DNA from 3 places in the Flavobacterium sp. N502540 genome. Region 3 is predicted to be linked to each of the others. Evidence: riboswitches for the same ligand, from Rfam matches in the RefSeq annotation. Region 3 holds a riboswitch; each other region holds the start of a gene.
The links. A riboswitch is a leader RNA that binds a small molecule or an ion and turns the genes downstream of it on or off. The one in region 3 is predicted to bind cobalamin.

Region 1: linked by a shared signal. The riboswitch ahead of OLM58_RS01405 (TonB-dependent receptor) and the one ahead of OLM58_RS18330 (cell surface protein) in region 3 are both predicted to bind cobalamin.
Region 2: linked by a shared signal. The riboswitch ahead of OLM58_RS03110 (TonB-dependent receptor plug domain-containing protein) and the one ahead of OLM58_RS18330 (cell surface protein) in region 3 are both predicted to bind cobalamin.

The regions. Positions count from the first base shown of each region.
Region 1 is NZ_CP110012.1:310,216-317,937, reverse strand. Features, by position in the region: gene OLM58_RS01430 (polysaccharide lyase family 8 super-sandwich domain-containing protein) at 1-411, opposite strand, end outside; gene OLM58_RS01425 (glycoside hydrolase family 88 protein) at 694-1,896, opposite strand; gene OLM58_RS01420 (helix-turn-helix domain-containing protein) at 2,301-3,173, shown strand; gene OLM58_RS01415 (amidohydrolase) at 3,270-4,637, shown strand; gene OLM58_RS01410 (beta-ketoacyl-ACP synthase III) at 4,856-5,839, opposite strand; cobalamin riboswitch at 6,282-6,483, shown strand; gene OLM58_RS01405 (TonB-dependent receptor) at 6,598-7,722, shown strand, end outside.
Region 2 is NZ_CP110012.1:674,209-681,930, reverse strand. Features, by position in the region: gene OLM58_RS03120 (S41 family peptidase) at 1-1,296, shown strand, start outside; gene OLM58_RS03115 (YncE family protein) at 1,359-2,411, opposite strand; gene OLM58_RS03110 (TonB-dependent receptor plug domain-containing protein) at 2,416-4,269, opposite strand; cobalamin riboswitch at 4,296-4,500, opposite strand; gene cobC (alpha-ribazole phosphatase) at 4,568-5,101, opposite strand; gene OLM58_RS03100 (adenosylcobinamide-GDP ribazoletransferase) at 5,086-5,871, opposite strand; gene cobT (nicotinate-nucleotide--dimethylbenzimidazole phosphoribosyltransferase) at 5,929-7,608, opposite strand; gene cobU (bifunctional adenosylcobinamide kinase/adenosylcobinamide-phosphate guanylyltransferase) at 7,717-7,722, opposite strand, start outside.
Region 3 is NZ_CP110012.1:4,367,299-4,375,020, forward strand. Features, by position in the region: gene kdpA (potassium-transporting ATPase subunit KdpA) at 1-890, shown strand, start outside; gene OLM58_RS18320 (hypothetical protein) at 1,029-2,816, opposite strand; gene OLM58_RS18325 (hypothetical protein) at 2,834-3,247, opposite strand; cobalamin riboswitch at 3,584-3,787, shown strand; gene OLM58_RS18330 (cell surface protein) at 4,250-5,539, shown strand; gene OLM58_RS18335 (hypothetical protein) at 5,583-6,824, shown strand; gene OLM58_RS18340 (hypothetical protein) at 6,837-7,722, shown strand, end outside.

The DNA of each region.
Region 1 (7,722 bases), 1.4 Mb from region 3:
AGTGTTGCTAATGCCTTTTGCTTTCATATAGTTGAAAAGTGCCAAAATAGAATCGCGCAATGTTGTGCTGTGATAATCGGGATTAGGACTTGTGGCTGACCCTTTTAACTGGTACAAAAAGACTAAGCGTATTAGTTTTTGTTCAACCAAAACCTGATACGCAGTCTGGTCGGCACTGACGGTAAAATTCCATGCTGGACCCGGATTAGCAAAGTCATATGCTGAAAGGTTTTTGGCGGCTATACCATTAGTAAGGTAACGACTGTATCTTTCTTTGACTTCTGTTTTAGAATAATCGAGATTCTCCCCTGTGAGCCAGTTTCGATATTTGACGGCAATCTCGTTTACAACACTCAACTGAGCGTACGAAAAGTTAAAAACTAAGGCTATTAGCCCGACGGATAAAAGCATTTTTTTGTGCATAAGAGTGGTTATTAATAGATTAGTGGTTAGTAATTTATTGTATTCTTAGCAACTAACCCGCAAAACTTCCAACGGTTAGAATCGGAGGTTTTGCGGGTTCATAATGAAGTTGATTTGGTCAGGAAGTTACTTTGAAAAAATATCAGTGGAAATATTTGTTGGGAAATTACTGATTATTTTGTAAGTTTTTTCTTTTTTTTTAATTTTATCCAGAAGAACTTCATGTTTTGTTTTTTTTCGCAGACAGGGTATTGCACGAACTGTTTACTTTTAGATTTCTATTTTTTTAAGAGATGCATATCTTTTTAAAGCTTCCAGATAATAATAATCGGCATAGTCAAGAGGAGTGTCAATCTCTGAATTGTATAAAAAAGCACCCACGCTGTGTTTCAGTAAAAAATAATTGTTTTCACCCGGTTTTGCGAGATAAGCATCAGACGATAAAGATTTTAAAATGTCTTCGGCATAGTTCATATATTTTTTGCCATCTTTAACCTGAGTGCTCAAATCGAGCAATGCCGAAGCAATTACGGCTGCTGCCGAAGCATCTCTGGGAGCAAGTTCAGCAGTGTCCATGGCATTGTGCACATCAAAATCCCAAACCGGTATTTTGTCTTTTGGCATACGAGGATGATTCATTAGAAAGGCAGCAATACTTTCGGCCTGTTGTAAAAATTTCGGGTTTTTGGTATTAGCATAACACATCGTATATCCATACAATCCCCAGGCCTGACCGCGTGCCCATGCCGATTCGTCGGTAACACCCTGATGTGTTCCTTTACGCAATACTTTACCCGTTTTCGGATCGTAATCGACCAAATGATAAGAGCTGTAGTCTTTTCTAAAATGGTTTTTTATGGTCGTCAGAGCATGGGTATTGGCTGCAGTGGTATATTCAGGTTTGTTAAAGGCGCTGGCACTCCAATACAAATATTCAAGGTTCATCATATTATCGATAATCACCGGATAATGCAACCACTCAAAATCCCAGGAACGAATAGCTCCAACTGTTGGACTAAAACGGGCGTAGAGATTTGCTGCTCCGTCAGCTAATGCCGGAAGATAAATTTTGTCATGAGTGATTCTGTAAGCATTCCCGTAAGAACAATAGAGCATAAAGCCCACATCGTGTGTGTTTTTGATATTTCGAATAGAATCCAAAGCAAGTGTAAACTTTTTAGCCTCTTCAGCCAAAATTTTGTCACCTGTAAGCTCGTAGCCGTACCATAAACTTCCCGGAAAAAAACCGGTAGTCCAGTCGGTTAAGCCCGCCAGTCTCACAGTTCCATCAGGATTTACGGAACGCGGATTTTTCCCCGGTTTGTAAGTCTGTGCCGCTTTGTTTAGCTGGAAGCGAATGGTTTCGGTTGTTTTTTTAAACCAAACCAAAGATGGATCTTCTTGTTTGAGATTGGCAAAGGAGTTTATGGTAATAGCAAAGACTGCTACTAATAAGCTTAGGTTTTTTTTCATTGTGTACTCTTTTAGATTTATGATCTGTTTGTTCTAATGCTTTGATAGAGCGAAGTTAGATTTGAGATTGAAAATCGTCTTTCAGTTTTTATCATAAAACTTTCAAATTTGTGTAAAGAGTCTGTTTTTTACAGAATTAATGAAGGTTTTGAGCTGCTCGGTTTAGGGGGCTGAGTAAAATGTGATTTTGAATTTTATCGAAGTCATAAAAAATAGGTTTATAGGTGTTGAAGCATTAGCCACAGATTAATGGATTAAAATGATTAGCAAAAATCTGCTAACCTGAGGGATAGCAAACGGGTTGACTAATCTCCTGAATCTGCGTGAAAAAAAATATACACAACAGTTTACCTATCGATTAATTACATAATTTTGAAAATAGTAAACCAACACTATCGATTCTTTTGAGCAAAACTGCCATACCCACTTTGTCTGTTTTAAATATACTTGGCGAGCAAACGTTCGGCATCACCTTGTTTCGGCACAGTGTAAAAGGACGTAACGAATTCGAGCAGCCTCATAAACACGATTTCTACCTTGTTTTTTTCGTAGAGAACGGTTCCGGATTTCACAGCGTGGATTTTAAACAAACCAAAGTAGCCGATTATCAAATTCATTTTGTAGGATCCGGACAGGTACACAATTGGTCACTCGATGTCAATACCAATGGCTTTCAGCTGATGATTTCGCCTGAAATAATGACTGTTTTTTCCAATTTGTCGCAGCTGCCTTTTTTCGGACAGAGTTCACCATTTTGTCTTTCCCTGGATAAGATTGGATTTCAGAAAGTTAAAAGCCAGTTGGAGGAAATAGAATCAGATTTGCTTAAAGACGATCTATTGACCAAAGAAATAGTGTTGTTAAGATTGCACCTGCTGTTTAAAGTATTGCAAAAAGAATACGTGTTGCAGTTTCCCGATCATGATGTTGCGGCCAAATCAGAAAAAATTATAAAAAAGTTCAAGACACTGATTGAAGATCATTTTACTACCGAATTTTCGGTGAATTTTTACGCCGGTGAATTGAATGTGACGTCCAATTATTTGAATATTCTTTCTCAAAAATTCCTGAACAAATCTGCCGGCGATGTTATTAAAGAGAGAACCATTCTGGAAGCCAAACGATTGTTGATTAGTACTGACTTATCTGTAAAAGAGATTGCTTATCAGTTAGGGTTTAGTGATAATGGCTATTTTGCCAAAGTGTTTAAAAAGTATATCGGAAAAACACCGACCGATTTTAAGGAAAATTATAATCTGTACCATTCTTATCATTAATCTTCCTGCTCCGGTTTTAAAAAATTAAGTGAATTTTGCAGTTCACCATTATTTTTTGAGGGCTAATTTCTCAGGAATATTTTACACTATTAACCGATGAGCGACAACAAAATAAACCGAAAGCAATTTTTAAGAATGGGAGCCGCAGCAACGGGAGCTGCCTTGTTTTCCGGAATAAGCAATACTGCAATGGCACATTCTCTGGAAGAGCCTGAAAATAGTATAGCCTCTGCTAAAGAATATATTTTAACCAATGTAAGACTGGAAGACAGTTTTGAGTATAATGAAAAGAAAGAAGTAATTGCGACCAAAACCAGTTTGTACAATGTACATATTGCAGATGGGAAGATTAAAAATATTACAACCGACAAACCCGAAGGGAAACTAAAAAAAGTAGATGCTAAAGGTCTTTTGATGCTTCCGGGATTGCGCGACATGCACATTCATATTGATAAAACTTTTTACGGCGGAAAATGGAATGCTGCTCCCAGAAAAGGATTTACGGTAAAAGATATGATCACTCTGGAACAAAAGATAATTCCTGAACTGCTTGTCGATTCTCAGTACAAAGCAGAGCAGGCTATTCAGTTGATGAAAAGTCAGGGGAGCTATTTTGCCCGTTGCCAGTGTAATATTGACCCCGTGAGTGGATTAAAAAGTCTGGAGCATTTGTTGAAGGCATTAGAGAATAATAAAGAAAGTTTTGGATGGGAGATTGTGGCTTTTCCGCAGCACGGAATTTTATATTCGCAATCAGAATCTTTACTAAGAGAAGCTGCAAAAATGGGAGTAGATTTTATCGGCGGTCTTGACCCTACAACGGTTGATGGAAATATGGAAAAATCGCTCGATACTATGTTTCAGATTGCATTAGACCACAATAAAGGAATCGATATTCATTTACACGAATCGCCACCTTCAGGGAAATCAGCGATAGAATACATTATCAAAAAAACCGAAGAGAACAAGCAATTACAAGGGAAAACTTATATCAGCCACGGTTTTGCACTGGCCAGAATGGATCCGAAAGATTTAGAAGGAATTGCCGAAAAGATGGGAGCACTGGGTATCGGAGTTATTTCTACAGTACCGATGGGAAAAACCATCATGCCTATTCCGACTTTAAAGAAGTACGGTGTGAAACTGATGACAGGTACCGACAGTATTGTAGACCACTGGATGCCTTTTGGAACCTGCGATATGCTGGAAAAAGCAAAATTATGTGCACAGCTTTACGGTTGGACAGACGAGTACAATTTGAGCCGTGCTTTGCATATCGCCACCACAAACGAGGTGTTGCCGCTTAACGATGCAGGTGTACGCGTATGGCCGGCAGCTGGAGATGATGCGCATTTTATTTTGGTAAAAGCAAGCTGTTCTGCCGAAGCGGTAGCTCGTTTACCAAAAAGAGAAGGCGTGTTTTTTAAGGGTAAAATGATAGCAGGACAAATGACCGGTTTGTAAAAAAAATTGAAAGCGTATTTCTTACTATCAATAGACTGACCAGAACAGATACAGTTGCCTGTGAAAGAATAATAGTTTGGATTTTATATTTAATCTGAATTACAAATAAAAAAACAATCAGTACATTTTGTCCTGATTGTTTTTTTGTTTGAAATCGATATTGAATTTATGATGAGTTACCTCAGCATAAGAGTTTAGCGTAATTTTTTATATACTATTTACCATTTGATGTACATACTGCCCCAGGAAAATCCTGCTCCAAAAGCCGTAATAACAAGATTATCTCCTTTTTTGAAATCGTTTTTGAAATCCCAAAGACATAACGGGATGGTTGCCGCTGTAGTGTTACCGTATCTTTGAATGTTTACTTTAAACTTCTCAATAGGAATACCAACTTCTTCACTTACTGCCTGAATGATTCTTAAGTTAGCCTGATGAGGGATTACCCAGTCTACCATATCCGGAGTCAATGACGCTTTTTCCATTAGTTCTTTCGAAGTACCGCTCATGTTTCTCACGGCGTGTTTAAAAACGGTTCTTCCTTCCTGATGTACAAAGTGCTGTTTGTTTTGAATGGTTTCTTCTGTTGTTGCCAAAAGGGAACCTCCGGCACGTACAGAAAGGAATTCGGCACCTGTTCCGTCAGTTCTGAAAATGTTTTGATGAATACCACGACCGTCTGTAGTAGGCTGTAAAAGTACAGCACCAGCGCCATCGCCAAATAAAATACAGCTGTTTCGGTCTTCATAATTAACGATCGAACTCATTTTATCGGCACCAACTACGATAACATTTTTATATCTGCCGCTTTCAATAAAGCTTGCACCTACGGAAAGTGCATATAAAAAGCCGCTGCAGGCAGCGTTAAGGTCAAATCCCCAGGCACTTTTCAGTCCTGCTTTTTCGCATACCAAACTGGCAGCGGGAGTAAGAATATGATCGGGTGTTGATGTTGCTAGTATCAGACAATCAATATCCAGAGGATTTATATCATAATTTTTTATTAGATCTTTAATGGCGAAAGAAGCCATATCTGAGGTTGCCAGTGCCGGGTCATCCAATATTCTTCTTTCTTTTATGCCTGTTCGAGAGGTAATCCACTCATCTGTTGTATCTATTCTTTTTTCTAAATCAGTATTGCTTAAAACCGTTTCCGGTACATATCCTCCAATAGCAATAATGGAAGCCTTTGTTGTATTCATTGAATTTTTTGTTTCTCTTTTAGTGTTCTTTTAATTTTGACTTTCGGCCCAAAACCTTTCTCCAGTCCATTTTACAAGAGTTTTTCGAAGAATATGTAGTACGAGGGGCATCTTCATTTACAGGGGCGCAATTTAACAAATATAAAGATGCAAAAATCTCGGGATTTGTTAATTTACTTTTAATATTTCTGTTTCACTTCATTATTAATAAAATCAAATCCTGTTTTGAATGATTTTGTTTCAGTTCTTCAATGTTTATGAAAAAGCAATCCAACTGAACTTGTTATTGGTCGCAAAAATGTTTTTTTGTTACGGTTCGATTTAAAAAAGTAAAGAATGTTTAAGATAGCATTCTTTTAATGAATGAATGAGATTTGGTCTCATTCATTGTCAAAAGTGTAATATGAACTAATTAACTCTTGTTTTTATAAAGATAATTCTATCTTTACGGCCAGATTCAGGTCTGTTTTTTCTTTAGAGAAAACAGTTAAAAGGGAATCAGGTGTAAATCCTGAACAGACCCGCTACTGTAAGTTCTGTAAAAGTCTTTAACGTTACTCATGCCATTGCCCCGCTTTGCGGGATGAGAAGGCTGTTTAAAGATGGAACAAGTCAGGAGACCTGCCGGAATCACATAGTTTAAGACTTTCGTGGAATAAAGTTGAACAACAATAAACGGACCTGTTATTTTTTAATGGGATCCTGCCTTATTGCTTTTTTGACGATCACATCCCGAAGTTTATTTAATTAAATCAGTGATGTGTAAGACCAGAAAATTACTTTTATTTCTTTTCGTATTGTTAGCTCCCCTCGTACTTCACTCGCAGACTACTAAGGACAGTCTGAAGGTTTTGAAAGAAGTACTGTTAAAAGCAAAACCTTATCAGGAAGTGATTCCCGTACAAAACCTCTCAGGAATACTGCTTGAAAATTTAGCCAGCCACAATGTTGCCGATGCACTTCGTTATTTTGCCGGAGTACAAATCAAGGATTATGGCGGTTTGGGCGGACTTAAAACGGTGGATGTACGTAACATGGGAACACATCACGTGGGTGTTTTTTATGACGGAATTCAGTTAGGAAATGCACAGAACGGAGTTACGGATTTAGGAAAATACTCCCTCGACGATATGGAATCTCTCACCATGTATAATGGTCAGAAGAGCGAAATATTTCAGTCGGCCAAAGACTTTGCAGCTGCTTCTACTATTTATTTGCGCACCAAACGGCCTGTTTTTGAGAATAACAAAAAGACCAATTTCTTAGTGCGTTATAAAACCATGTCTATCAATTACAATGATCTTTCTTTCAGGTTGGAGCAGAAATTAAGTGATAAACTAAGTTGGAGTGCCAGTTCTGAATACATAAAATCTAACGGAGAATACAAATTCAGATACAAAAGAAACAATCTTGACGGTACTGTGGCTTACGATACCTCAGCTACGAGACACAATAGCGATATAGAAGCATTTCGTTTCGAGTCTGGTCTGTACGGGAAAATGAAGAACGGTACCTGGGATGCCAAAGTGTATTATTACGGTTCCGAAAGAGGAGCACCGGGCGCTATTGTAGAAAATAAGTTTTCGGATGGTTTTAGACAGTACGACAAGAATTTTTTTGCGCAGGGTACTTTTATAAAAGACCTTAGCGAAAGATATAAATTTCAGGCTAAAGCAAAATATGCCTATGATTATACCCATTATGTAGCCAGAGACACCACCAATGTACTGGGTGAAGTGGTTACCGAAGGCGCCCAATCTGACGATAGTTATTACCAACAGGAATATTATTTTTCAGCAGTCAATCTGTACAAGATTCTACCCACTTGGGACGTTTCGTTGTCGACCGATTTTCAGTACAACCGTCTTAATGCGACCAGAAAA
Region 2 (7,722 bases), 1.7 Mb from region 3:
CGTTTTAGCAATCAGGAAGCATTAAATGCTTTTTTGAGAGGATATTCAAAACCGGAAGATTTATTTCAGGATTTATTGAATAAACCTATAAGTAAATTTCCAAAAGGTCAGGCTATTGATCGTTTTAGCTGGATTGTTGACGATTATACGGTTTTAGAACAGGAACTTCAGGGAACTTCAAAAAATAATGGTGTAGATTTTAGATTGAGTTACAAACCGGGAAGCACTACAGATTTAGTGGGTTATGTACGCTATATCATACCTAATTCTGATGCTTCTAAAAAAGACATTAAAAGAGGGGATCTTTTTACCGCTATTAATGGAACTTCTTTGACGGTTTCAAATTATCAGTCGCTATTGGCAGCGGATAGTTATACACTGAATATGGCTACTTTTAACGGTACCGGTTTTGATAGTAACGGAAAAACAGTTGCATTAGTAAAAACAACTTTAGATGAAAATCCTGTTTTTATCAATAAAGTGATTACCTCCGGAAGCCGTAAAATCGGTTATCTGATGTACAATGGTTTTTATGGCAATTATGATGCACAGCTTAATGCGGCTTTTGCAGAACTAAAAGCACAGGGTGTTACTGATTTAGTTTTAGATTTAAGATATAACGGAGGAGGTTCGATACAAACTTCAACCCGTCTGGCGAGTATGATTACCGGACAGTTTACCGGCAAAGTTTTTTCGAAAGAGAAATGGAATGCAAAAATCAACGAATATTATGAAAGTGAAGATCCTGAATCATTGCTGAATAAATTTGTAGATAAAATGGACGGTGCGGCGATTAATAGTCTGAACATGACTAAAGTTTATATTATAACCACAAGCGGTACAGCATCGGCAAGTGAATTGGTTATAAACGGATTGGTGCCTTATATTTCTGTAGTTCAGGTAGGAGAGACTACCGTTGGTAAAAATGTAGGATCAGTAACCTTATATGATTCTCCGACTTTTGGAAAAACGAACCGTAATCCAAATCATAAATATGCGATGCAGCCTTTGGTTTTGAAAATTGTAAATGCAGCTGATTTTGGAGAATACACAGACGGTTTGAAACCAACGTATGAAAAATTAGAGCGCATTACAAACCTAGGAGTTTTAGGAGATCCAAATGAACCGTTGCTGAGTGTAGCAATATCTCAAATAACAGGAATCAGTGCGAAAAAAGCAGGAGACGACAGTGGGGTAGCGCTGAAAACGTTTACAGATGCTAAAGCAATGGACGGAATTAAAAATCAAATGTATATTGAAAAAGCACCGGAAGGACTTTTACGAGCATTGAAATAAAAAAAAAGGCTTTCAGAAATGAAAGCCTTTTTTTATGTTATAATCCAAACGAATTACCGTTATTAATCGTTGAAATAGAAACCGTTTGGTCCAACACCAACTATTAAATCTTTTTGTAATGTTCCACTTAAATCGTAGATGTAAGCTTTACTGCTTGATTTGAAATCACCACCGTCAGCAAGATATATACGATTATCGTTTACTGCAAATCCGTATAAATAACCTACAGGAGAAGTTAAGATTGGTGTAGTAGAAGCTGTTGTAGCAGTAGTATTCATAACATAAACAGAACTTGAAGCAGTGTAATAAATCTTACCACCTTCAATATCTAATTGACCAGCATTTCCTAAATTAGCAGGCAAAGCAATTTTGGAAACAGATTTGTCTGAAATTTTTACTTTTACAATTTCTCCGGCAGCACCGTAAGGTTTTCTAAGGATAAAAAGAACTCCGTTCTCTTCTTCAATAGAATCTGCATCTGAACCAATAGTAACAGTTTCTACTGTTTTGGTTGTAATGTTTACCACCAACAACTTGTCGCTGTTATTTGGCTCAGTGATGTACAGTTTTCCATTATCTAACACAATTCTGTTTCCTGTACCTTTCAATTCGATTTTAGATTCAACAGTATTTGTACTCAGATTAATTACGGCAACATAATCGTCAATATTGGCGTTAGGGTTTTTTTCCGGGTCAGTGTAGCTAGGATAGGTATTAGCATTAGTTACATAAGCTTTGCCATCCTTAACAACACCATAGCGAGGGTTAGCAAGTCCGGTGTCAATTTTTGCAATCAGCTTAAAACTATAGCGGTCTACTACATTAATAACATTTGATCCACCGGCAATAATATAAGCCTTGTCTCCGTCAAAAAAGATATTTTGAAGATATTTTCCAACAAAATCACTGCTGTTTACGGTCTTGTAAACATCCTTAGTGAAAGTATTTAAATCGCCAGATATGAAAGAAACAGAACCGCCGTCAGTAGAATTTCCTTCATTTAAGATGAAAATTCCATCGTCATAAACTCCTTTAGGTCCATCAGAGTCGTCATTAGAGCAAGAAACAAAAAGCGATGCGCTTAATGCTAGTAAGAATAATCTAGTCAGTTTCATTATTTTAAAATTTAAAGTTTAAGTACAGGTTATAATTTCTTCCGGGCATTGGTCGGTATTCTAGACTTTGATAGAAGGTATTCCAAACATTCAAAACCTGAAAACCTACTTTGAAAGAAGATAAAAGTTTAAAATCGTAGTCTACACCAATGTTCGAAACAGTGTAAGCCGATACGATTTTTTCGGGGTCATTGTCAGCTTGTGTGTACACAAAGCCATTATAAAGAAATTGATAATTGGCTGAAATGTTATTTCTTGAGTAAGCGATGGCAGCGGTTACTTTATGAAAAGGAACAAAAAACAATTGCTTTTTGGTTTCTACATTTTCTGAAATTGAATAGGCATACGTCGCATTTGCAGTCAGGTTGTTTTTGCCAAAACTCTTTTTCCAACTCAATACTGTTTCGGCGCCATAACTATTAACTTTGTCTGTGTTTTGCGGTGACCAGATACCATTAGCTCCCGGGACCCACTGCAATAAATCTTTTATTTTGATGTAGTAAAAAGTTTGAGTTAAAGAGAAGTTCTGAATGGTGAAAACGTTTCCAATTTCGGCCTGATAAGAACTCTCCGGTTTTAAATTAGGATTTCCGCCTTGTTCCCAATACAAATCATTGAAAGTTGGAATTCGGAAATTACGGGACACATTCAATTTTAAATTATACAGTTTTCCAAATTGATAGGAGGAACCTGCAGAGAATAGAACGGGAGATTTATAATTGTCTGTAAATTCTTTACGGACCCCAAATTCGTTTTTCCAGTTTGGAGAAACCTCTTGTTTTATAAGTAAAGCCGCAGAACTTATTTCTCTAACATTATCACCAAAACCACTTCCGTATCCTTTAGTCCGATTGTAGTCCAGAATACTATTTATTTGCAGCGATTCTAATAATTGATAGCCTAAATCTGCTTTTGTAGTCAGGCTTTCTGTTTTTCCGTACGTATAAATATTGCTGGAATTGTCGGCATAATATTTATAGTTCTCAAAAATATAGGCTGTTTTGAAATTGGTTTTGAATCTGCCAAAATCACCATCATATTCCAATAAGTTCCGATTAAAACCATTTACATATTTACTTTTAGTTTCAGATTCCGAAACTAATGAGGTATTTCGGTCTGTATTTGAAGTTTGGGTATACAGCTTAAAACTGTTTTTGGCATCGATTTTATATCCTGCATTGGCACTTAGGGTAATAACATCATATTGACCGTTTTGATTCCAGCGCTGTTCGCCTTTCCAGTTGTATTGGTTCAGATATTTATAATCGTTTGTAGAACTGTTTTTGGAAAAACCAATTTGAGTACTCCATTTTTTATTAGAGATACTTGTTTTATAATTAATTCCGATAGTGTTGAAACTTCCGTAATCAAGTCTTAAATTGTTTTCAAATTTATTGTAAAAGGCGAGATCTGTATTCAAGTGTACGGTTCCTCCAACGGCTCCGCTGCCATAAATAACACTTCCTCCTCCTGCTTTTACACTAATAGAATTATAATCGGATCCGGAAATGGTATTAAAATCAGTACTTCCGTTCATTTGGGAATTAATGTTAATTCCGTTCCAGATTACAGCCGTTTGCGATGATGTTGTACCTCTAAAAGCAACTGTAGAAAGCATTCCACGGCCGTACTCTTTAAAATAAATGGTCGAATTGAAGTTTAATAAATCCGTTAATAAGGCTTCATTTTTGCCAATAACAGAATCATTTAGTTTTAAAACCGATTGTGAATTGGAGTATTTTTTAAGATTAGCATCAGAAACGACAACCGTTTTAAGTTTCGTAATAGAATCGTTCTGCGCCACAGTAATCTGGCACAACAATAAGAAACAAAGAGCAAAAAGTTTTTTCAAAGTCATAATTTCTACACTCTTTTTCCCGAGAGCTCGATATTGATTACAAAGGCAGGTCTCCTGGCTTGCGTCTTGTTGTTTACCTTCCCATTCGTCAGCGCGAGCAGTGGTTTTGTAGTTAACAACAAGCATTCTTTTTCAGAACAAAGCTTACAGTTGCGGGTACAGCTCAAGATTTATTACTTGATTCCCTTTTAATGTGTATGAATGAACACAACCTTAATTTTCTGCAAAGATAAAGTTAAAATTATTGAATTTTCAAATTTGTTTTCGTTTTAGAGAGGGATTCTGAACAAATGATCATTTAAATCATTATTTTAATAACCTGTCCGAACGCTACTTTATTGGTAAAAGCGTCTTTTAGGGGTAATCCAGACTGATGACATAAAATACTTCTGATCACACCTGCATGTGAGACAATGACTACAGGAGCTGTCTGGTTGAAAACATAATCTTCTAAAAACGTACCCACTCTTTCATGAAGTGTTGTAAAAGACTCCCCATTTGTGACTTGCGTGGTGACAAAATCTTCCATCCAGGGATTAAGTTCTTCCGCAGGAATTGCATCCCAGTTTTTCAATTCCCAATCGCCAAAATTCATTTCCATTAGACGATCGTCGGTAATGAAGGAAACGGGGTTTATCGTATTCTGAATGTATTGGGCCAGTAGGATACAACGTTTCAATGGACTTGAAAAGAGTAGGGCCTCAGAAGGTAATTGCGAGACAATATCCTTAAAGATTTCTTCGAATGGAACAGCCAAATCTACATCAGTCTGACCGTAGCAGATTCCTTTTTCGCAGATTGTTTCGGTATGACGAACTAGATAAATTTCCATATCAGAAGAATGCTTAAATAATAAATAACTTCGCAAACCTGTTGCGTTGCTCCCAGGCAGTCACCCGTATAACCATCAATCCATTTTTGGAAATAGCGGGCTAAAAAATAACGCATGATGAATACCGGAATAATTGCCAAAAGAAATTCAGATTGAAAAAATGAAAGTACCAATAATGGAATTAGTCCGAAGAAGAACGAACCTGTAATTTCTTTCCAACTGTGTTTTTTAGCTATAGGTTTACTTTTACTCGTCGCATCATCGCGGGAGTATTCGTGAGTAAAAATAATAGATATCGCTGCCAGACGACTTAAGGAATGAGCCGAAATGAATAGGAGGAAAATTAGAAAAATGTTATTAGTAAAAAGGGAAATGGATTCTGAAAGCAGTTTAAATTTTAATAGAAATAGTAAAACTAAACCAACCGCTCCGTAAGCTCCAATCGCACTGTCTTTCATGATAAGCAGAATTTTTTCTTTGGTCCAGCCGCCACCAAAACCATCACAGACATCGGCAAAACCGTCTTCATGAAAAGCTCCCGTGGTTAATATTGAGGCGATAATTGCCAAAAGTACCGCGGTTTCGGTCGACAGAAAGAATGAAAAGAGATAAAAAGCGAGAAAGGAAATGCTCCCAACAATCCAGCCAATGAATGGAAAATAGCGTGTTGCCTTATTTAAATAATCAGGATCATGATTGATGTTTTTTGGACATGGAATTCTGGTGTAAAACATTAAACAGGTAAAGAAAATATGTAGTTCTTTTTTCATTTAAGATAATTGATTAGGGCAAAATTAAAGGATAAAACTATAAACTGAGACTGAAAACTATTTCCTGCTCACTCCTGCGCTTTCGAAACTGGCCATTTCATTCAGAAAAACTTCAGCTGATTTCAGAATTGGAAAAGCAATCGCACAGCCTGTACCTTCACCCAAGCGTAAATCCAGATTCAGAATAGGTTTTGCATTTAAATAATCTAATAATTTCTGATGCGCTTTTTCGGCAGAACAATGACAGAAGACCGCATTTTTATGAATAGCAGGATTTATTTTTGAAGCAATTAAGAAAGCCGTACTGCAAATAAAACCATCCACCAGAAGGAGCATATTGTTCTCAAAAGCAGTTAACATTCCGCTGGCAATTTGTATGATTTCAAAACCTCCAAAATAAGCCAGCTGCTGTTTTAACTCAGCCGGACTGGTATAATTTTCAATAGCTTTTCGCAGTAAGTTTTGTTTTTGAAGTAATTTTTTATCTTCGACACCCGTTCCTTTTCCTACGCATTCTTCGATAGAGAATCCGGTTAGAAGGCTCATCAATACTGAGGCAGTAGAGGTGTTTCCAATTCCCATTTCGCCAAAACCAATACAATTGGAGCCTTTTCTTGCAATGTCTTCCACAATCGTTTTTCCTTTTTCAAAACACAATTGTAACTCTGCTTCACTCATTGCGGGAAGGTGTAGAAAGGATTGTGTTCCTTTGGCTATTTTGGCGTTAATTAGATTGGCATTGGTTGGAAAGTCATAATTAACACCGGCATCAACAATGGATAACTGAATGTCATTTTGCTTACAGAAGACATTAATGGCAGCTCCGCCTTCCAGAAAATTAGTCACCATTTGTCTTGTGACATCCTGCGGGTAAGCGCTTACGCCATGATTGGCAATGCCATGATCGGCAGCAAAAACGACGATAGCGGGATTTATGATTTTTGGGCTTAAGGTTTCAAAAACAGTTCCCATTTGAAAAGCCAAAGTCTCGAGAGTCCCCAGAGCACCAATGGGTTTGGTCTTCGAATCTATTTTGTCTTGTAGCTGAGTGTTGAAGTTGAAATCTTTTGGGTTTTCTGTTTTTGGACTTAAATTTAAATCCGGAATTAGATTTTCAACGGTAGTTTTGATTTCTGTACAATCCGGAGCCTCTGATTTTTGTTTCCAGTGTAATTGCTGCAACATGGGTTGATTATCATAATTCGTAGCAGGTTTTCCGATGCAGAAATACCCTAACGGCTCAATATTTTCAGGTAAATCGAGAATCTTTTTAAATTGATAATAATTCAGGATAGACACCCAGCCCATTCCGTAACCCTGCTCAGTGAGAGAGAGCCAGATGTTCTGAGCAGCACAAACCGAACTGAATTTTACCGCTTCATTGCTGCCAACCGTTCCAATCGTAAATTGGTTCAGTACAGATCTGTCATAAGCAATAATGAGTCCGATTGGAGCTTCCTCAATGGCCTCCAGTTTTAAGGATTTATAGTGTTCCTTTTGTTCAGGATTGTCTGTAAGCTCTTCTGCTTTTTTGTTGTAATCTAAAAATAGTTCTTTAATGGTACTTTTAACCGCAGCAGATTTGATAAGATAATACCGGGTAGCATCTGTTAATCCAACTGACGGTGCCCAATGTCCGGCCTGAAGTGCTTTCTGAATGACTTCGTCAGGAACTTCATCATTTGTAAAATGGCGGGTATCACGACGTGATTTTAGTATATCGTCTAAATGGCTCATAATTTTTAAATTTCAATTTCCAAATCAATTCAAATGAGAATTTTAAAGTTTAAGTAAAGATAAAGTATAGCGTTGGAATTTGAGATTTAAAAATTTGGAATTTCATTACTATCC
Region 3 (7,722 bases):
TTTTCGTAGGACGGTATCTCAACAATAAAAAATTTTCAAGAATGCTTTTGGGAGTGATGCTTATGGGGTTTGTTGTAACGTGTATTCCCTTAATCTGTGGTGAAATGTCCGGTAATCCAAAACTCAGCGCAATGGGAATTGACGCATCACTAGCTAATATGGAAGGTAAAGAGGTACGTTTTGGAACGTATTACTCATCATTTTATAGCGCGGTTAATATGATAATTCCGGCTGGTACCATAACAGGTATGCACGATAGTTATATGCCGTTGTCTTCGATAGGGATGTTTATAGGAATGCAGGTAGATGCATTTTTTGGAGGTCTGGGTACCGGATGGATTAATATGTTTATTTACCTGATTATAGCTACTTTTATCGGTTCGCTGATGGTAGGACGAACTTCGGAGTTGTTTGGCAGGAAAATCTCGATTAAGGAAGTTCAGGTAGCGGTTTTGGTTAATCTTTCTGCTTTGGCGATTCCGTTACTTTTTTCCGCAATTGCAGTTCATGTTTATTTGAATGTTCCCGATGCTGTTGAGTGGCTGAGTAACACAGGACCACACGGTTTTACCACTATAGTTTACGAGTTCGTGTCTTCGATGGCAGGGAACGGAAGCGGGTTTGAAGGGCTGGGGGATAACACTCCTTTCTGGAATTTAACCACTTCGGTTACGATGCTTGCAGGCCGCTTTATTCCGATGATTGGAGCATTTCTAATCATAGCATATTTAAGTACTAAAAAAGCCGTAGCTCCTTCGCTGGGCACCTTGAGGGTTGATTCCGGTATTTTTGGAACCTTATTGTTTATGGTCATTATGATTTTGACCGTGATGTCCATGTTTATCGTTTTTGCATTGGGACCTGTACAGGAACATTTGCTCTTGGTTTAGGAATTTGTGGAGTTAAATTCTATAAAAAAGTCGTCTTAAACATAATTTTAAGGCGACTTTTTTATGGAAAAATTTCAATAGCACATGAAATAAATTAGTTCTACGTGATTTTATATTGTGCTAGAGAATAAAAACTGATTAATTGTTACTCCCAAAAGTTGGTGTTGGTATGCGTAAACCGAAAAACCAGTAAGGGTCACCTGTGAAGATATTATACGCGACTCCTGTTTGTACATAATCGTGTAAAGCTGTTATTACTATTCCGGCACCTAATTCAGGAACGTCATCTTTGTCAAAGTCCGGAGCTGAAACGTGTAATCCAACACCCCAATCCAGAAGTTTGTTATAGGTTACAGATTTTCTTCGTTGTTTTTTATCTATCCATCCTTTGAATAAGAGATTGTAATAAGGAGCCATTTGAAACTGTGTACGTATCGCAGTTGAAGTAAAAGGATCTGCGAAAATAATTCCTACAGTACTTATTACATGGGGTAAAACTTTAAACAGGTACATTTCTCTTACCTGCTCTTTTACTGCTATATCACTGGCTTTATCAAATACTGAAAGTTTAAACGCAATTCGATTTCCTTCTTCACGGTAGCCGGAATTGGCAAGATCAAATTCAAAATTCTTTTTTGCATCAGCCAAAGACAATTTTAAGACGGCATCGCTAAACTCTAAAGCAGCCGCATCTAGTTTGCGGCCCTCGATAAGGTCTTTAATAGTAGTATTGTTTAGTTTGTCTATTTTTTTTACATCAGTCGTAAGGTCATTTATAATAGTTGTAAAGGTGGCAGAAATTTTAGGAGAAAGATGTACTGCAGTTCTATTAATAGTAGCTTTTAGATCTGAGGCATTCTTATGTATACTTTGTAAAGTCGACTTAAAATAACTAATATCAGAAGTAATTTTAGAAACCAGATCGGTTATAGCTTCTCCTTGTTTATATCCCAAGCTTTTATAATAAGCTGTTCGTTTCTCGGCTTCGTACTTAAATGTTTGAATCTCGAGAGACAATGTTTTTGCTTTTGCTACAGTTTCCTGTACTTTAGGATCAGCTCCCAATTTGTCAACCTCAGTATTGATTTGATCTGCAATAGTTGTGTATTGTGTCCAGACTAATTTTTTAATAGCCTGAATTTGATAGTCGGCCAGATCAGCTATTGCTTTAAGTCCCTTATCTCTGTTTTCTTTTGCATATTGCTGTAAGTCGGTTAGTTCTTTTTTCTGTTCGGCTGTCAAAGATATAGCCCAACGTTCTACTTCATACCGTTGTTGAGGCGCTATGTTATCGAATCCATCAATATGCAAAGGGATTTTGTCTTGTTTGGTGATAAGCCAGGCACCAAATTTTATAAAGATACCTTGTTCTTTAGCATAATCCATTAGTTTAGCCTGTTCTTCTTTCAGAACTATTGTGGCGGCCGCATATGGTCTTGAAAACATGCCGTCTGTATCATTGTTATTAGGGAGACTGTCTGCGATATCGTCAATATCTTTGTCAATTTTACTGATATTATCAACTTTTTCAGCAAGTTTTTGTAATCGACTTAATTTATCATATAGATCTTTAGGATTTTCTGCAAATTCTTGATAGTTAGTATTTTTAATTATGTAATCTATTTCTTCTAAAGTTTCTTTTTGATCTTCAATGACTTTTTTTAGAGCGGTAATTTTAGTAGCAATTTCATCAGGAAGGCTTTTGCTCTTAGTTGCGGAAGATATAATATTCTCGATTTCAAAATCAATCATGAGAATACTATTAATGTCTGCAATTCGATTATTTACATAACCATCTTTTGCATTTCCATTTGAATCCATCCAATTACCATCCTGATCTTTTTCCGTTATTTTAAACAAACTTTGTGCTTTCATTGTATGAGACATACAAATGCTTAGCAATAATAAGAGTATTGTTTTTTTCATAATTTTTTGTCATAAAGTTAAAGGGAGAGATCAGCTGCAAGGGCTTTTAAAACCAAGCGGTCAGTTTTAGGTTCAGGAGATTCTAAGTACTTTTCGGCAGTGTAAACAAACCCTATGTTGTTGTATACGGCAGATATACAGGTTATCAAATATTTTTGTACATCGTTCCAATCAAGTTGAACATCAGGTTTAACACGCAAGTTCTTTAATAAAGGCAATACTAATTCCGGGACTGGTATGTGTATACATCGAACTCCTTTGTAGTAAGGATGACCGGAGTTTATTTTTGCATAACAAGTATCTAAAGCTTTTTTAGCATTAGTGGTATTTCCCAGAACAACAAGAAAAGTCCAGGGATCTGAAATAAGTTTATTGAGAGTAGCATTTGCGTCTTTTGCATTTGTACTGGAGAGGGTAAAGTTTTGAATCATAACATTGGTAATTTTTTATATTAGGTATTAGATCATTTCGCAGAAGAAGATTTAATGATTAAGTTTTGCTTATCAAAATAGTTTATTCTTCTTGTTAAAAATAATCATTATTGTAAAATGAAAACAAGTAGAAGTACTTAATTTTAAATAAATTACTAACCAGCAAGAAGGATACAAAAAGAGCGTGTTGTAAAAGTCGTTTAAGACGAAATAAGTTTGTAACATAAAGTTGTTCATGCAAGAGAAATAATATTTTAATACTAAAATCCCGGATCAATTGATAATGTGCATCTGCAATTTTTTATTTAGAATTACTCTATTGTAAAAGATAATTATATATTTGCGCCAGATTTTGGTCTGTTTTTTCTTAAGAAAAAATGGTTAAAAGGGAATCAGGTGTAAATCCTGAACAGACCCGCTACTGTAAGTTCTATGCAAGTCTTTAAACATTACTAATGCCATTGCCCCGCTTTTCGGGATGAGAAGGTTGTTTTAAAGATGGAACAAGTCAGGAGACCTGCCACAATCACATAGTTTAAGACTTTCGTGGAATAAAGTTGAAGAACAATAAACGAACCTGTCATTTTTTATGACGGGATTCTTCCTTATTGCGTTTTTAATTAGTACATCCCGGAGTTTTCTTAATTCATTTAGTGATGTATCATACAAAAAGAGAATTCTTATTTATTGTTATCATTTTTGCTTCTATTCTGCTTCAGTCGGAAGTGTTGTACAGTTGCTTTTTCTCTCTGAGAGAATCACTTCTGAAAAAGAAATCCGTATCGAGTCTGGCTTTTTGGAATGCATCATCTGTCAGGCTTTTGTCTTATTTTAATTCTGTTCCAATAAAAAATCAGTACAATTCCAGAGGTATTTGGCGGTGCCGGATTGTGTACGTTTATAAGGATAACATTGCTCTCTATTGAAGACTTTAATTAAAACTTCTTTTGTTATTTCTTCAATTTCTTCTGCTTTTACCACTACCCACCAAAACAATACCACATGTACCACAATATTTTCAAAAACTGCCGATCCTTATTGTTGTTTATTGCAGTACTCTCATTAACCAATTGTTCTGATGATAATGCATCAAATGAAAATAGCAATCCGACGCCTGTTAGTTCAGATTTAACTTTTAGCGCGCAGAGATTTACAATTGTGGCCCTGAATCCAACAATCAATGTAGGAACAGAAGCTACATACAATTGGAGTGTTACAAAAGCACCTTCAGAAAGTTATGCACTAAGTACTATTACAGCAAAGGAACTTTTATTTGCGGCAGCAGAAGCAGGAGTCTATGAATTGGCCGTTACTGTAAATGACAAAGGAAGTGTACAAACTCAAAAAGTAGTCGTTACCGTTACAAAAGAAACGAAGGAGTACAAAACCTACATTTCAAAAGTATTTGAATTTAAACCGGCTCCCGGGCAGTTTGTAAACGATCTGCCTATTGCTAATGACGGAGATACTTCTGAAAGAATTTTATCAAGAGCCAATACTTATCTGGCCAAGAAAAATGGGGATCTGGTTTCATTGGGGGCTTTTGGTGGTTATGTTGTTTTTGGATTCGATCATACCATTGTTAATGTTAAAGGCAAACGTGATTTTAGAATTTTGGGCAATGCTTTCTGGGCAGAGGCTAATCCAAATCCGAACAGTACCATGCGCGGCGGAAGCAGTGAAGCAGGAATAATCATGGTAGCTTACGATAAAAATAAAAACGGACTTCCAGACGATCAGTGGTACGAGATAGAAGGCGGTGGACATAAAATGCCAAAAACGATTCAGCATTATGAAATAACGTATTACCGACCTGATCCCAATAAAATTCCGGTGTCGGGTGGAACTACGGGTACAGTAGGTTTCGTTGATATGGAATATATTTTATGGAAAGACAATCAGGGGAAAAGTGGTTATCTGGTACAAAATAATGCTTACAATCATTCTTTAGATTACTGGCCAAAATGGCTTAAAGATCAATCTTCTATCACTTATAAAGGAACAAGATTGCCCGATAACGCAGTAGATGAAAGCGGAACGGGAAGTTATTTTGTACAATATGCTTTTTTATACGGATATGCAGATAATGCTCCAAACAATGATGACGATTCAGGAATAGATATTAACTGGGCTGTGGACGAAAAGGGAAACAAAGTAATGCTTCCTGGGATCGATTTTGTGAAAGTGTACAATGGCCTTAATCAGCAGGCGGGCTGGCTCGGAGAAACTTCGACAGAAATAATGGGGGCGACAGATTTGCATCTTTCAGGAGAAAGCATTCCTACGCGCTAACCCATTCAAAAATGTATTAAACTAAATTATTATATCAGGAATTATGAAAAAAAACTTTGCCCATTTATTATTATTGGCTTTTGCGGCGGCATTTACCGGATGCACCGATGACGATAAAAATGATGCCAACACCGGAGAAGGACTCGTCGTACCAATAGCAGTAAAGCTTCAGGATAAATTTGAAGTAAACACCTTTAAAGTTTTGAATATTACAGCTTCAGCTGAAACAAGTAATCCAAATTATCAATGGGTACTTAAAAAAAATCCGGTCAATCAGACTAAAGATTCGATTGTAGGAACTACTAAAGATTTACGATTTGTTGCTTTATATCCCGGTGCATATGAACTAACCTTAAATGTTACTGAAGGAGATAAAAAAGGGACAAGCGCTACCGTAGTGAATGTGATAAATGAGACTCAAAATTACAATCCTTACATAACAAGTATTCAGGATTTTAGTCCGGCACCCGGAATGTTTGCCAATGATTTATACAAGGACGGATTTGCGAAAGCAGATGTTATGAGGGTAGCATTGGGAAGAATAAGTGAAACCAGTGTAGGATATCCAATTGATTTAGGAGGTTTTGGTGGTTCGATTGTGGTTGGATTTGATCATATGGTGGTTAATCTGTCTGGAAAAAAAGACTTCAGAGTTTACGGAGCAGATTTAACGGATAAAGCCAATCCTCCGGCTCCGGGTTTAATTTATGTTGCTTATGATAAAAATGCTAATGGAAAACCCGATGAAGACGAATGGTATGAAATCATAGGAAGTCAGCATGCGAAAGAAAATACGGTTAAGAATTTTAAAATTGCCTACTATAAACCTGCGGTTGGTAAGAAAGTAGTAGTAAGCGGTCCAAATGATCCTTTTTTAGATCGTGAGCATGTTTATTGTGAGAACAACCAATCTCAAACGTACTTTTTGCCAAGGTCTAAAACTAAGAAGGAGTATTATCCGGCCTGGGATACTCAAAATACAGCTGTTTATGAAGGAACGAAGTTAAACGTAAATTTCGCAGCAGTACGTCCGGGGCAAACTACTTTGTGGAATTTTGAGGCTCCGGAATGGGGATACGTAAATGCCAAAAGCCCTGATATTGATATCGACTGGGCCGTAGACAAGAATGGAAATAAAGCAAATCTTCCGGGAATTCATTTTATCAAAGTAGTGAACTGTGCCAGCGAACCAATGGGACTTTGTCACCAGCAATCGTCTATGGCTACGCGATTCTCGGGAGCTGCAGATCTTCAAATAATTAAAAAATACAATCTAAAAAAGTAAGAAGGCAATAATATGAAAAAGTTTATAAAATATAGTTTGTACATGGTGCTTGCATGCGCTTTTTACAATTGCAGCAATGATGATGCAAAGCCGGAACCTGTAATTGAAGAACCTAAACCGGAGCCGATTAAAGATCCGTCTCTTACTATAAAATTGCAAGCAGATTTTGCAACAGAGCGATACAATGTTGTAGCGATTGATCCGGAAGTAACGATTGAAAACGCCAATGGTGCTGTTGCCCAATACAAATGGACATTAAAAGTAACCGGAAAAGACGGAGTGGCTAAAGATTCTGTTATTGGCGATAGTAAGAGCTTAAAGTTTATAGCACCAAAAGCACTAAGCTATGCTGTAGATTTTACCGTAACGCTGAATAAGTTAGTAAAACAGGCTTCGACAAAAGTTACAGTTGCTGAAACCGGTAAAACCTATACTTCGAAAGCACTTTCAATTATTGATTACGTGCCTGCACCACACTATAACAATGACGGTTTTGAGTTTGCAACGAAAGCGGAAGCGATAGAGAATGCACAGGCTATTTTGGCCGATGGGTCTCTTGTTGATTTGGGGACTTTCGGTGGTTATATCGTTACAAAATTCGACCATACAGTGATCAATGCTTATGGCAAACGTGATTTTACAGTTCAGATGAATACAGTTTCGAATGCTTCAAAGTTTTCTCCTGTTAGCATTATGGTTGCTTACGATGCCAATAAAAATGGGATTGCAGAGGATAATGAGTGGTACGAAATAGCCGGAAGTGAGTATTATAAATCGACTACAGTTAAGAACTATGCGGTGACGTATTACAAGCCGGACCCGAATAAAACTGCTGTAGCAGGAAAGTACGACTGGCAGTTCGACAAGGAATATCTTAAATGGGCAAATAATAAAACGG